2 regions of the Streptococcus sp. NPS 308 genome follow, and region 2 is predicted to be linked to the other one. Evidence: predicted binding sites of a transcription regulator. Region 2 holds the regulator's gene; the other holds the start of a gene.
What was found. The regulator CtsR, encoded in region 2, represses protease genes until heat stress. The targets are predictions, from matches to a motif close to TTGGTCAAAAAAGGTCAAANA.
Positions count from the first base shown of each region.

Region 1 (6,640 bases), 240 kb from region 2:
TAGCAGAAGCTAAGAACGCTGCTTCAGGCGAAGTTGTCTTCAACGTCAACTACACAGAAGCAGGAGAGCACACTTACACTATTACTGAGAAATCAGGAACAGAAGCAGGTGTGACATACTCAACAGAATCTCACACAGTTAAAGTAACTGTAGTAGATAACGGTCAAGGTCAATTGGTTGCGACTGTAGAAAATGCGGATGCAGAACGTGTCTTCACTAACACTTATAAAGCAGCTTCAACAAGTGCGACAATCAAAGCTAAGAAAGTCTTGAATGGTAAAGAGCTTGCGGCCGATGCTTATACTTTCGAATTGAAAGAAAAAGATGCCGTTGTAGCAGAAGCTAAGAACGCTGCTTCAGGCGAAGTTGTCTTCAACGTCAACTACACAGAAGCAGGAGAGCACACTTACACTATTACTGAGAAATCAGGAACAGAAGCAGGTGTGACATACTCAACAGAATCTCACACAGTTAAAGTAACTGTAGTAGATAACGGTCAAGGTCAATTGGTTGCGACTGTAGAAAATGCGGATGCAGAACGTGTCTTCACTAACACTTATAAAGCAGCTTCAACAAGTGCGACAATCAAAGCTAAGAAAGTCTTGAATGGTAAAGAGCTTGCGGCCGATGCTTATACTTTCGAATTGAAAGAAAAAGATGCCGTTGTAGCAGAAGCTAAGAACGCTGCTTCAGGCGAAGTTGTCTTCAACGTCAACTACACAGAAGCAGGAGAGCACACTTACACTATTACTGAGAAATCAGGAACAGAAGCAGGTGTGACTTACTCAACAGAATCTCACACAGTTAAAGTGACTGTAGTAGATAACGGTCAAGGTCAATTGGTTGCGACTGTAGAAAATGCGGATGCAGAACGTGTCTTCACTAACACTTATAAAGCAGCTTCAACAAGTGCGACAATCAAAGCTAAGAAAGTCTTGAATGGTAAAGAGCTTGCGGCCGATGCTTATACTTTCGAATTGAAAGAAAAAGATGCCGTTGTAGCAGAAGCTAAGAACGCTGCTTCAGGCGAAGTTGTCTTCAACGTCAACTACACAGAAGCAGGAGAGCACACTTACACTATTACTGAGAAATCAGGAACAGAAGCAGGTGTGACATACTCAACAGAATCTCACACAGTTAAAGTAACTGTAGTAGATAACGGTCAAGGTCAATTGGTTGCGACTGTAGAAAATGCGGATGCAGAACGTGTCTTCACTAACACTTATAAAGCAGCTTCAACAAGTGCGACAATCAAAGCTAAGAAAGTCTTGAATGGTAAAGAGCTTGCGGCCGATGCTTATACTTTCGAATTGAAAGAAAAAGATGCCGTTGTAGCAGAAGCTAAGAACGCTGCTTCAGGCGAAGTTGTCTTCAACGTCAACTACACAGAAGCAGGAGAGCACACTTACACTATTACTGAGAAATCAGGAACAGAAGCAGGTGTGACTTACTCAACAGAATCTCACACAGTTAAAGTGACTGTAGTAGATAACGGTCAAGGTCAATTGGTTGCGACTGTAGAAAATGCGGATGCAGAACGTGTCTTCACTAACACTTATAAAGCAGCTTCAACAAGTGCGACAATCAAAGCTAAGAAAGTCTTGAATGGTAAAGAGCTTGCGGCCGATGCTTATACTTTCGAATTGAAAGAAAAAGATGCCGTTGTAGCAGAAGCTAAGAACGCTGCTTCAGGCGAAGTTGTCTTCAACGTCAACTACACAGAAGCAGGAGAGCACACTTACACTATTACTGAGAAATCAGGAACAGAAGCAGGTGTGACATACTCAACAGAATCTCACACAGTTAAAGTGACTGTAGTAGATAACGGTCAAGGTCAATTGGTTGCGACTGTAGAAAATGCGGATGCAGAACGTGTCTTCACTAACACTTATAAAGCAGCTTCAACAAGTGCGACAATCAAAGCTAAGAAAGTCTTGAATGGTAAAGAGCTTGCGGCCGATGCTTATACTTTCGAATTGAAAGAAAAAGATGCAGTTGTAGCAGAAGCTAAGAACGCTGCTTCAGGCGAAGTTGTCTTCAACGTCAACTACACAGAAGCAGGAGAGCACACTTACACTATTACTGAGAAATCAGGAACAGAAGCAGGTGTGACATACTCAGCAGAATCTCACACAGTTAAAGTAACTGTAGTAGATAACGGTCAAGGCCAATTGGTTGCGACTGTAGAAAATGCGGATGCAGAACGTGTCTTCACTAACACTTATAAAGCACCAGTTCCACCGGCTCCAACAGCTACATCAGCAACACTTGCGTTTACGAAAGAATTGACTGGTCGTGCTTTGGTTGATGGTGAATTCCAATTTGAATTGTATGAAGGTACAAAACTACTTGATACAAAAACAAACCAAGGTGGAAAAGTAACATTTAATGCAATCAACTATGATGCAGAAGGTGTTCATACTTATACTGTAAAAGAAGTGAATGCCGGAGCAACTGGTATTACTTACGACACAGAAAAGACTGCAGTGGTAACAGTAACCAAAGATGCAGCAACAAATGCCTTGAAGGCAACTGTTGAATACCCAGCAGGTAGTGTCTTCACGAATAGCTTCAAAGCACCAGCAGTAGAAGCTACGATTGAAGCAACTAAGAAACTTGAAGGTAAAGAACTTGCGGCTGATGCTTATACTTTCGAATTGAAAGAAAATGGTGCAGTTGTAGCAGAAGCTAAGAATACTGCCGAAGGTAAAGTAGCCTTTGTTCGTTCATTCGAAGAAGCAGGTACTCACACTTATACCTTGGTTGAAAAAGTTGGTACTGAAGAGGGTGTTGAATATGATAAGACTGAGCACACTGTAACAGTCACTGTAGTTGCGGATGGTCAAGGTCTCTTGACTGCGACTGTTTCGTATGCGGATGGTAAAGCAGTTGTATTTACAAATAAATACACTGTTCCAAACCCAACACCGGATCCAAACCCAGCACCAAATCCAAATCCAACACCGGATCCAAACCCAGCACCAAATCCAAACCCAACACCAAATCCAAATCCAACACCGGATCCAGCACCAACACCGGATCCAACACCAGATCCGGCACCAACGCCAGATCCAAATGAACCAGGAACAAAACCAAATGTTCCAGGACAAAAAGAGGAACCAAAACCAACACCTCCAGCTACGGAGACTAAAGGTAAAGCTGAACTTCCAAAAACAGGTGAAGCAACATCTATCTTCTCAGCAATTGGATTTGTAGTCTTGGCATTGAGTGGACTGGTATTCTTCGTAAAACGTAAAGCTTAAGCTTTTGTAGAAGAAACATGAAACTTGGTAAGTGAGAATTCTACTTCTCTCTTAAACTTGATAGAGAAAGTCTCTAGAAAATTTATTTTCTAGGGGCTTTTTTTGTGTTTCAAAAAATTTTTTAAAAATAGTCAAATTTGGTCAAAAAGTTATTGACTTTTACTGACTAATGTGATATAGTAGAAACATAAGGAAAATGAATTCCTTAAAAAACTCATTTTCAAGAAATTAGTCTTTGAGAATGAGCTATAGAATCCCAAGAAAGGGGTGAAGCCTATGTTTAATCTAACAGACTTTGAAAAGAAGATGATAAAAGGCTTATGTAAAAAAGAAAAACCAGAAATTATACGTAGAGTAGCTAGTTAGCTAGTCTAAAATTTTTAAAACAAAGGTCAAAGTTAGTCAATATCAGAGATCGTAAATAATCAATATTAAACGAGGTAAAAAATATGAACAACAACTTTAATAACTTTAACAACATGGATGATTTATTTAACCAATTGATGGGTGGTATGCGAGGATACAGTTCTGAAAACCGTCGCTACTTGATTAATGGACGTGAAGTGACACATGAGGAATTTGCTCATTATCGTGCAACTGGGAAATTACCAGGAAATGCAGAAGTTGATGGACAAATGCAACAACAGGCTTCAGGTATGAAACAAGACGGTGTCCTTGCTAAACTAGGTCGTAACTTGACTGCAGAAGCTCGTGAGGGCAAATTGGATCCTGTTATCGGACGAAATAAGGAAATTCAAGAAACATCTGAAATCCTCTCACGTCGTACTAAGAACAATCCTGTTCTGGTCGGAGATGCAGGTGTTGGTAAGACTGCAGTTGTCGAAGGTCTAGCGCAAGCCATTGTGAACGGAGATGTTCCAGCTGCTATTAAGAACAAGGAAATCATTTCCATTGATATCTCAGGTCTTGAGGCTGGTACTCAATACCGTGGTAGCTTTGAAGAAAATGTGCAAAATCTAGTCAACGAAGTGAAAGAAGCAGGGAATATTATCCTCTTCTTTGATGAAATTCACCAAATCCTCGGTGCTGGTAGTACTGGTGGAGATAGTGGATCTAAAGGGCTTGCGGATATTCTCAAGCCAGCTCTCTCCCGTGGTGAGTTGACTGTTATTGGGGCAACAACTCAGGACGAATACCGTAACACGATTTTGAAGAATGCGGCTCTTGCTCGTCGTTTCAACGAAGTCAAGGTCAATGCTCCTTCGGCAGAGGATACCTTTAAAATCCTTCAAGGAATTCGTGACCTCTATCAACAACACCACAATGTTATCTTGCCTGATGAAGTCTTGAAAGAAGCAGTGGATTATTCGATTCAATACATTCCACAACGCAGCTTGCCTGATAAGGCTATCGACCTTGTCGATGTAACGGCTGCTCACTTGGCAGCTCAACATCCAGTAACAGATGTTCATGCTGTTGAACGTGAAATTGAGGCAGAAAAAGACAAGCAAGAGAAAGCTGTTGAGGCAGAAGATTTTGAAGCAGCTCTTAATGCCAAGACTCGCATTGCAGAATTGGAGAAAAAAGTCGAAAACCACACAGAAGATATGAAAGTGACTGCCACTGTCAATGATGTGGCCGAATCTGTGGAACGAATGACAGGTATTCCAGTATCTCAAATGGGAGCGTCAGACATCGAACGTCTCAAGGATATGGCTCATCGTTTGGAACACAAGGTTATCGGTCAAGATAAGGCAGTAGAAGCAGTGGCTCGTGCTATTCGTCGTAACCGTGCTGGTTTTGATGAAGGCAATCGCCCAATCGGTAGCTTCCTCTTTGTAGGGCCAACTGGGGTTGGTAAGACGGAGCTTGCTAAGCAATTGGCGCTCGATATGTTTGGAACTAAGGATGCGATTATCCGTTTAGATATGTCTGAATACAGTGACCGCACAGCTGTATCTAAGCTAATCGGTACAACAGCTGGTTATGTGGGGTATGATGACAATAGCAATACCTTGACAGAACGTGTTCGTCGTAATCCTTACTCTATCATTCTCTTGGATGAGATTGAAAAGGCGGATCCTCAAGTCATTACCCTTCTCCTCCAAGTCTTGGATGATGGTCGTTTGACAGATGGCCAAGGAAATACCGTGAACTTTAAAAACACTGTCATTATCGCAACATCAAATGCTGGATTTGGTTATGAAGCCAACTTGACAGAAGATGCGGACAAACCAGAATTGATGGATCGTTTGAAACCATTCTTCCGTCCAGAGTTCCTTAACCGCTTTAACGCTGTTATCGAGTTCTCACACTTAAATAAGGAAGATCTATCTAAGATTGTGGACTTGATGTTGGCTGAGGTCAACCAAACCTTGGCTAAGAAAGACATTGATTTGGAAGTCAGCCAAGCAGCTAAGGACTTTATCACAGAAGAAGGTTATGATGAAATCATGGGTGTTCGTCCTCTCCGTCGTGTAGTTGAACAACAAATCCGTGATAAGGTGACGGACTTCCACTTGGAACACCTAGATGCCAAACATCTGGAAGCAGACATGGAAGATGGAGTCTTGGTCATTCGCGAGAAAGCCTAAATCAAGATTTTGAGAATAAAAAAGAACCAGTTATTGTAACTGGTTCTTTTGCGTTTAGATGACATGGCGTTCAAAGGCATCATCTGAAATACCTTGTTCTAGGATGAGTTTAGCCCATTCTTTAGCAGAAAAGAGGCTGTGGTCTTTGTAGTTTCCGCAAGATTCGATGGTTGTTCCAGGCACATCTTCCCAAGTAGTAGTTTCAGCAATTTCCTTTAGAGAATCCTTGATAACAGCTGCAATCTCAGCACTGGTGTGACGTCCCCACATAATCATATGGAAACCAGTACGGCAACCGAAGGGTGAGCAGTCAATCATGCCGTCAATGCGGGTACGAATGAGTTTGGCTAAGAGGTGCTCAATGGTGTGAAGGCCAGCGGTAGGGATAGAGTCTTCGTTTGGTTGTACCAAGCGAATATCAAAGTTGGAGATAACATCTCCCTTTGGCCCTGTTTCTTCCCCAATCAAGCGAACATAAGGTGCTTTAACAATGGTGTGGTCAAGTTCAAAACTTTCAACAATAACTTCTTTTGACATGGTCGTTCCTTTCAGTTTTCTTCTTTCATTATAACATAAAGGATGCTGTTGAGATAGAGAGAAAACCTCTCCGAGGGTGGAGAGGTTTGAATCTTTACTTACGATACAAGCGATTGTATTGGTAGTAAGGGTCAAAGGTTACGTTGATACCCAATTTGCGAAGGACATTCTTGTCTTCATCGGTCAAGATGATGGTTGAGTGGGCTTCACTTCCTTTTAGATTACCCAGTTCTTTCATGGCACGCGCGGCGTCAGGGTTTTCCATAGCTGTGATGGCAAGTGCAA
Region 1 covers NZ_AP017652.1:1,601,031-1,607,670, reverse strand. Annotated here, with positions in the region: gene SNAG_RS09925 (Spy0128 family protein) at 1-3,263, shown strand, start outside; gene SNAG_RS08215 (ATP-dependent Clp protease ATP-binding subunit) at 3,713-5,818, shown strand; gene SNAG_RS08210 (S-ribosylhomocysteine lyase) at 5,873-6,355, opposite strand; gene SNAG_RS08205 (DUF1846 domain-containing protein) at 6,450-6,640, opposite strand, start outside.
Region 1: a site for CtsR is predicted at 3,413-3,433, ahead of SNAG_RS08215 (ATP-dependent Clp protease ATP-binding subunit). Genes of this name have one in related genera too.

Region 2 (6,640 bases):
ATTATACTGGTGGGAAAGGCAAGACAGTATCTAGTCCTACTGAAGCGACAATCATTAGAATTGAAGAAGACCAAACACTAAGATATTTAGAAGGCTTCAAACTAGTTGTAGATACCTTGATGGAAAACTTAATTGAAAGTGATCTAGTCATTTTTAAAATGAGATATTTAGAAGCTGGTGCGACTTGGGAAGACGTGGCAGAGAAACTAAATAAAACTACTCGTTATATAAATAGCCGTAGAAAGGTAATCGCTAAAAGATTTGTGGAATTGAAAGGATATTGACTCCCCCCACCTTTTAAAAAATCTTTTTGGCCAGTAGGGTACCGGTGAAGGGAACTTTTTCCAAGTCGGAGCACTTCAGACAAAAAGGGGGTAAAAACTGGCCGATTTTGAGTAAAATGCAGGATTTACATTGAGTGTTTAAAATTCAAGTTGAACTTCAGTAAGTCCTTACTTTGTTGTATATGAACTAATTGAATCTTAATTAAAAATAAATCAACACCGACTGATTTTTTTGGTAATACTTAATCAACAATATTGAATAATAAGTAAAAAAGGGATATAATTAGTTCAAAGTATTAATTTATCTCTTGAAAAACTACATTATACAATCAGGAATTGCAGATATGATTAAATCATTGTTTGATTAAAGTATGGAGGGGAATATGCAATTTAACGTACATGGGAATCTAGAGGGTGGCGTAATTGATGTACGAGAAAAATCAGAAATTGAAGATTTTTTGGTGAATGGCTTTCGAACTTCAACTACACGTTATAGAAATTTTGAATCATTTTGTAGTTTTTGGAATGAATTAGATAAAAATAAAGTAACTAGAGTCTGGATTGATGGCAGTTTTTGTTCCAATAAGGTGAATCCAAATGATATTGATTGTGTTGTATTTATTGAGCCAGATCCCAATAATTGTGAATATTTTCAATTATTAAGGAGTAAACATGGTGATTTATTAGATAAATATTTAGATGTTTATGTTTGTTGGGATAAAAATTTCTTTATTCAGTTTTCTAAAGAATGGTATGAAATAGATTACCAGGAAACCTATTGGTTAGGGAAATTTGGTTTTGACAGAAATCATAACCCTAAAGGAATTATCGAATTAGATAAGGAGGTGGTTTTATGAGTACAGAATTAAAAATACTTGAAGATAGAGCGAATAAAGTTTCTAATGATGAATTAAGAGCTATGTTGCATATGGGACTTGAATCAATGAGAGAATTTGAAGAAGCGATAAATTCAAGTAATGTTAAGAGTATGCTTTCTATCAGATTGCTTTCAGAGAATCTTCCTTCTGGACAAATTGGGTTAAGACAACTGTCAGAAACTCTCAAATCAGTCGAGAGTATTCAAGAAAATGGGATAGCATCGTGTATTGGATTTGAAGGAAAGCGAGGACAGATTCCAAAAGATATTCTAAATAGGAATGAGCTTATAATTACTTCTACCAGAGCAGGTTCATTTATAATTGATTTGGGATTAAAAACTAATCAACTTTCAATCTTCGATCGTGAAAATAATATAGCAATAAATGTAATGAATGATGTATCTGATTTGCTTGAAGGAACAATTGATATTCCAGAATTTGTGGAGACATATAGTTCAAGAACTTTTAATTCTGTGAAACAATTAGTCTCTAGATTGAATAAAGAAAAACTTGGGATAGAGATTCAAGATAAACTAAATAATTCGAATAAGCTATTTGCTAAAGAACAGATCGTAGAGATTAACAAAAAATTTAAGGATACTCATATAGAAAAACAAGAAAATATCATAGTTCAGGGGAAATTAATCAAGGTTGACTTATCTACTCAAAAGATAACTTTGGATACTCAAGAAGGAATTGTGAATGTAAAGGTCAACGATCCAGAAATAAAATCACTTCATTTAACTACAAATGAAGAATATCAAATTAAGACAAGTGTAAAAGTAGTTATTAGACGTACACAACATACTTTCACTTATGTAACTTCATCAGTTAGAAATATAGTAGAAATATAATCCTAATTATCCAATAAAAATAATTAGAGCAAAAAGGGGTAACTGTCAAAGATAGTTACTCCTTTATTTTTGCGAATAGTAGAGAAAGAAACGAAAGTTCTAAATATTAAATTTGCAAGTATTAAGAAAACTAGACTAGGCTTTGAACACCACGTAGAAGCGACTTTTAGTACATCAATACAAAAAATTACACCTCAACAGTGCGTCAGTCGGCACAAATGTGCGAAATGGAAATGCTGAGGAAGATATGCTATAATATTACCAGGTAATAAAAAAGCACGTTTGACCGTGCTAGTTTCTTGCCTGCTGAACTCGTCAATATTACGCCCTTTTTAGGGCTCTTTTTTGTGGACTTTTTTAGGAACTTTCAAGAAAAACTAAGGCGTCCTAATGTTGTAGTATTTTTAAAGAAAGTCAGTATTTTCAAGGCTTTGACCTTAAAAATTTGACTTATAGAGTGTTAAATGATAGTATAGTCAAAGATAGTCAAGGTTCAAAGAAGGAGTTTGATTTACTATGAGATTTAAAAATACATCAGATCATATCGAAGCCTATATCAAGGCGATTTTAGACCAGTCTGGTATCGTGGAATTGCAGCGGAGTCAGTTGGCAGATACCTTTCAGGTTGTGCCAAGTCAGATCAACTATGTCATCAAGACCCGTTTTACTGAAAGCAGAGGTTACTTGGTTGAGAGCAAGCGTGGTGGCGGAGGCTACATTCGCATCGGACGGATTGAGTTTTCCAATCATCATGAGATGCTCCGCGATTTGCTTTACTCGATTGGTGAGCGAGTTAGTCAGGAGATTTATGAGGATATTCTCCAGCTTTTGGTGGAGCAGGACTTAATGACCAAGCAGGAGATGACCTTGCTGACTTCTGTAGCAACGGATCGTGTCCTAGGGGAAGAATCCCCAGTTGTCCGTGCCAATATGCTCCGACAGCTATTACAAGAGGTAGATAGAAAAGAGAAGTAAGATGAACTATTCAAAAGCATTGAATGAATGTATCGAAAGTGCCTACATGGTTGCGAGCCATTTTGGAGCTCGATATCTAGAGTCTTGGCATTTATTGATTGCCATGTCCAATCACAGTTACAGTGTGGCAGGTGCGACTTTAAACGATTATCCTTATGAAATGGATCGTTTAGAAGAGGTTGCGTTGGAACTGACTGAAACCGACTATAGCCAAGATGAAACCTTTACGGAATTACCCTTTTCCCATCGTTTGGAGGTCCTCTTTGCGGAAGCAGAGTATGTAGCCTCAGTGGTCCACGCAAAGGTGCTAGGGACAGAGCATGTCCTCTATGCAATCTTGCATGACGGCAATGCCTTGGCAACTCGCATCTTGGAGAGAGCGGGCTTTTCTTATGAAGACCAGAAAGATCAGGTCAGAATTGCTGCTCTTCGTCGCAATCTAGAAGAACGTGCAGGATGGACAAGAGAAGATCTCAAGGCTTTGCGTCAACGTCATCGCACAGTAACTGACAAGCAAAATTCCATGGCCAATATGATGGGCATGCCTCAAGCTCAAAGTGGTGGTCTAGAGGACTACACGCATGACCTAACGGAGCAAGCGCGTTCTGGCAAGTTAGAGCCAGTTATAGGTCGAGACAAGGAAATCTCACGTATGATTCAGATTTTGAGTCGGAAGACCAAGAACAATCCGGTCTTGGTTGGAGATGCTGGTGTCGGGAAAACAGCTCTAGCCCTTGGCCTTGCCCAGCGTATTGCTAGTGGGGATGTACCTACGGAAATGGCCAAGATGCGCGTTTTGGAGCTTGATTTGATGAATGTTGTTGCGGGGACACGTTTCCGTGGAGATTTTGAAGAGCGCATGAACAATATCATCAAGGATATCGAGGAAGATGGTAAAGTAATCCTCTTTATTGATGAACTTCACACCATCATGGGTTCTGGTAGCGGTATTGATTCGACTCTAGATGCGGCCAATATCTTGAAGCCAGCCTTGGCACGTGGAACTTTGAGAACGGTTGGTGCAACTACTCAGGAAGAATACCAAAAACACATCGAAAAAGATGCTGCCCTTTCTCGTCGTTTTGCCAAAGTGACGATTGAAGAGCCAAGTTTAGCTGACAGCATGACCATTTTGCAAGGTTTGAAGGCTACCTATGAGAAACACCACCGTGTGCAAATCACAGATGAAGCTGTCGAAACAGCTGTTAAGATGGCACATCGTTACCTGACCAGTCGTCACTTGCCAGACTCTGCTATCGACCTCTTGGATGAGGCAGCAGCAACTGTGCAAAACAAATCCAAGCATGTGAGAATGGACGAATCCGACTTGAGTCCAGCTGACAAGGCCTTGATGGATGGCAAGTGGAAACAAGCAGGCCAGCTAATCGCAAAAGAGCAGGAAGTCCCTGTCTATAAAGACTTGGTGACAGAGACTGAAATCCTGACTACTTTGAGTCGCTTGTCAGGGATTCCAGTCCAAAAACTGACGCAAACGGATGCCAAGAAATATCTGAACTTGGAAGCTGAACTACACAAACGTGTCATCGGTCAAGATCAAGCTGTTTCAAGTATTAGCCGTGCTATTCGTCGCAATCAGTCAGGGATTCGCAGTCACAAGCGTCCGATTGGTTCCTTTATGTTCCTAGGGCCGACAGGAGTCGGAAAGACCGAATTGGCAAAGGCTTTGGCAGAAGTCTTCTTTGATGACGAATCAGCCCTTATCCGCTTTGATATGAGTGAGTATATGGAGAAATTCGCAGCTAGCCGTCTCAATGGAGCTCCTCCGGGCTATGTAGGCTACGAAGAAGGTGGGGAGTTGACAGAGAAGGTTCGCAACAAACCATACTCTGTTCTCCTCTTTGACGAGGTAGAGAAGGCCCACCCAGACATCTTTAATGTTCTCTTGCAGGTTCTGGACGACGGTGTCTTGACAGACAGCAAGGGGCGCAAGGTGGACTTTTCAAATACCATCATCATCATGACGTCAAACCTTGGTGCGACAGCCCTTCGTGATGACAAGACAGTCGGCTTTGGGGCCAAGGACATTCGTTTTGACCAGGAAAATATGGAAAAACGCATCTTCGAAGAGTTGAAAAAAGCTTATCGACCAGAGTTTATCAACCGTATTGATGAAAAGGTGGTCTTCCATAGCTTGGATAGTGAACACATGCAGGAAATTGTCAAGATCATGGTGAAACCATTGATTGCTAGCCTGGCAGAGAAGGGTATCGACTTGAAACTGCAAGCTTCGGCACTGAAGTTACTAGCTAGTCAAGGTTACAATCCAGAAATGGGAGCCCGTCCACTTCGCAGAACCCTGCAAACAGAAGTGGAAGACAAGCTAGCAGAACTCCTTCTCAAGGGAGAACTGGTAGCAGGCAAGACCCTCAAAATTGGTGTCAAAGCTGGACAATTGAAATTTGATATTGCTTAAAAATGGAGAATCAGGAGAAATCCTGATTCTTTTTTGCTACTTTTTTATAAAAAATGATAAAAAACTATTGACAAAACAAAAATATAGTATATAATAAAAACAAAGAAAATAAAAATATCAAAAACTATAAAAAGGTAAAATATTTATGAAAAAGAAAACAGCAGTGGTATTTGGAACCTTTGCCCCTCTTCATCAGGGTCATATTGATCTAATCCAGCGAGCGAAGCGTCAGTGTGACCAGGTCTGGGTAGTCGTTTCAGGCTATGAGGGAGACAGAGGTGAGCAGATAGGCTTAACTCTTCAAAAAAGATTTCGCTATATCAGAGAGGCTTTTTGTGACGATGAGTTGATCTCTGTCTGCAAGTTAGATGAAACCAAGCTTCCTCGTTACCCTATGGGCTGGCAGGAGTGGTTGGACCAGATGTTAGCGGAGATTTCCTATGATGAAGCCCAGCAAGAACTGATCTTTTTTGTGGGAGAACGTGACTACCAGCAAGAATTATCTAATCATGGCTTTGAGACCGTTTTGCAAGAAAGAAAGTTTGGTATCTCAGCGACTATGATTCGAGAAAATCCAAGCAAATATTGGAAATACATCGCTCAACCCTTCCGTCGTCAGTTTACCAAGAAAGTGTTGATTATGGGAAGTGCTAGTAATGGGAAGACCACTCTAGCCAAGGATTTGGCAAGGTATTACGATGCGCCCGTTAGTCTGGAATACGCGCGTGAGTACCAGATCAAAAACAATGTCCGCGACGATGAATTGACCCCAAAGGATTATTATTATCTCCTTTTAGGGCAGTATGACCAGACCTCCAAGTTAATCGATAGCAATGCCAATCGAGGTCTAGTGATAGCCGATACCAACTCCTTGGTAACCAAGGGCTACTATGACTATTACATGGAGACTGAGGACCAAGGGGATTTATCAGGAGAAACCTTTGACAATCTCTTTGTTTCAATCTTGGCTAAGGAAAAATGGGACTTGATTCTCTTTGTGCAACCTGTCGGATCCTATGTCAATGACGGGTTTAGAGATATGACCATGGCAGAAGACCATATTCGTCATAGTTTTTCCCAGCATCTGGATCAGATGAGAGAGCGATATTTAACCACCATTCCACTAGTTTATCTAGCTGAGGATTACCTAGGAAATTATGAAGCAGCCAAAGTGGCTATCGATACTATTTACCAAGCAGATTAGGAGAAAATGAT
Region 2 covers NZ_AP017652.1:1,844,143-1,850,782, reverse strand. Annotated here, with positions in the region: gene SNAG_RS09350 (DUF722 domain-containing protein) at 1-284, shown strand, start outside; gene SNAG_RS09345 (DUF6932 family protein) at 668-1,141, shown strand; gene SNAG_RS09340 (hypothetical protein) at 1,138-2,016, shown strand; gene SNAG_RS10070 (DUF7720 family protein) at 2,086-2,256, shown strand; gene SNAG_RS09335 (CtsR family transcriptional regulator) at 2,533-2,991, shown strand; gene SNAG_RS09330 (ATP-dependent Clp protease ATP-binding subunit) at 2,993-5,425, shown strand; gene SNAG_RS09325 (AAA family ATPase) at 5,571-6,629, shown strand; gene pnuC (nicotinamide riboside transporter PnuC) at 6,639-6,640, shown strand, end outside.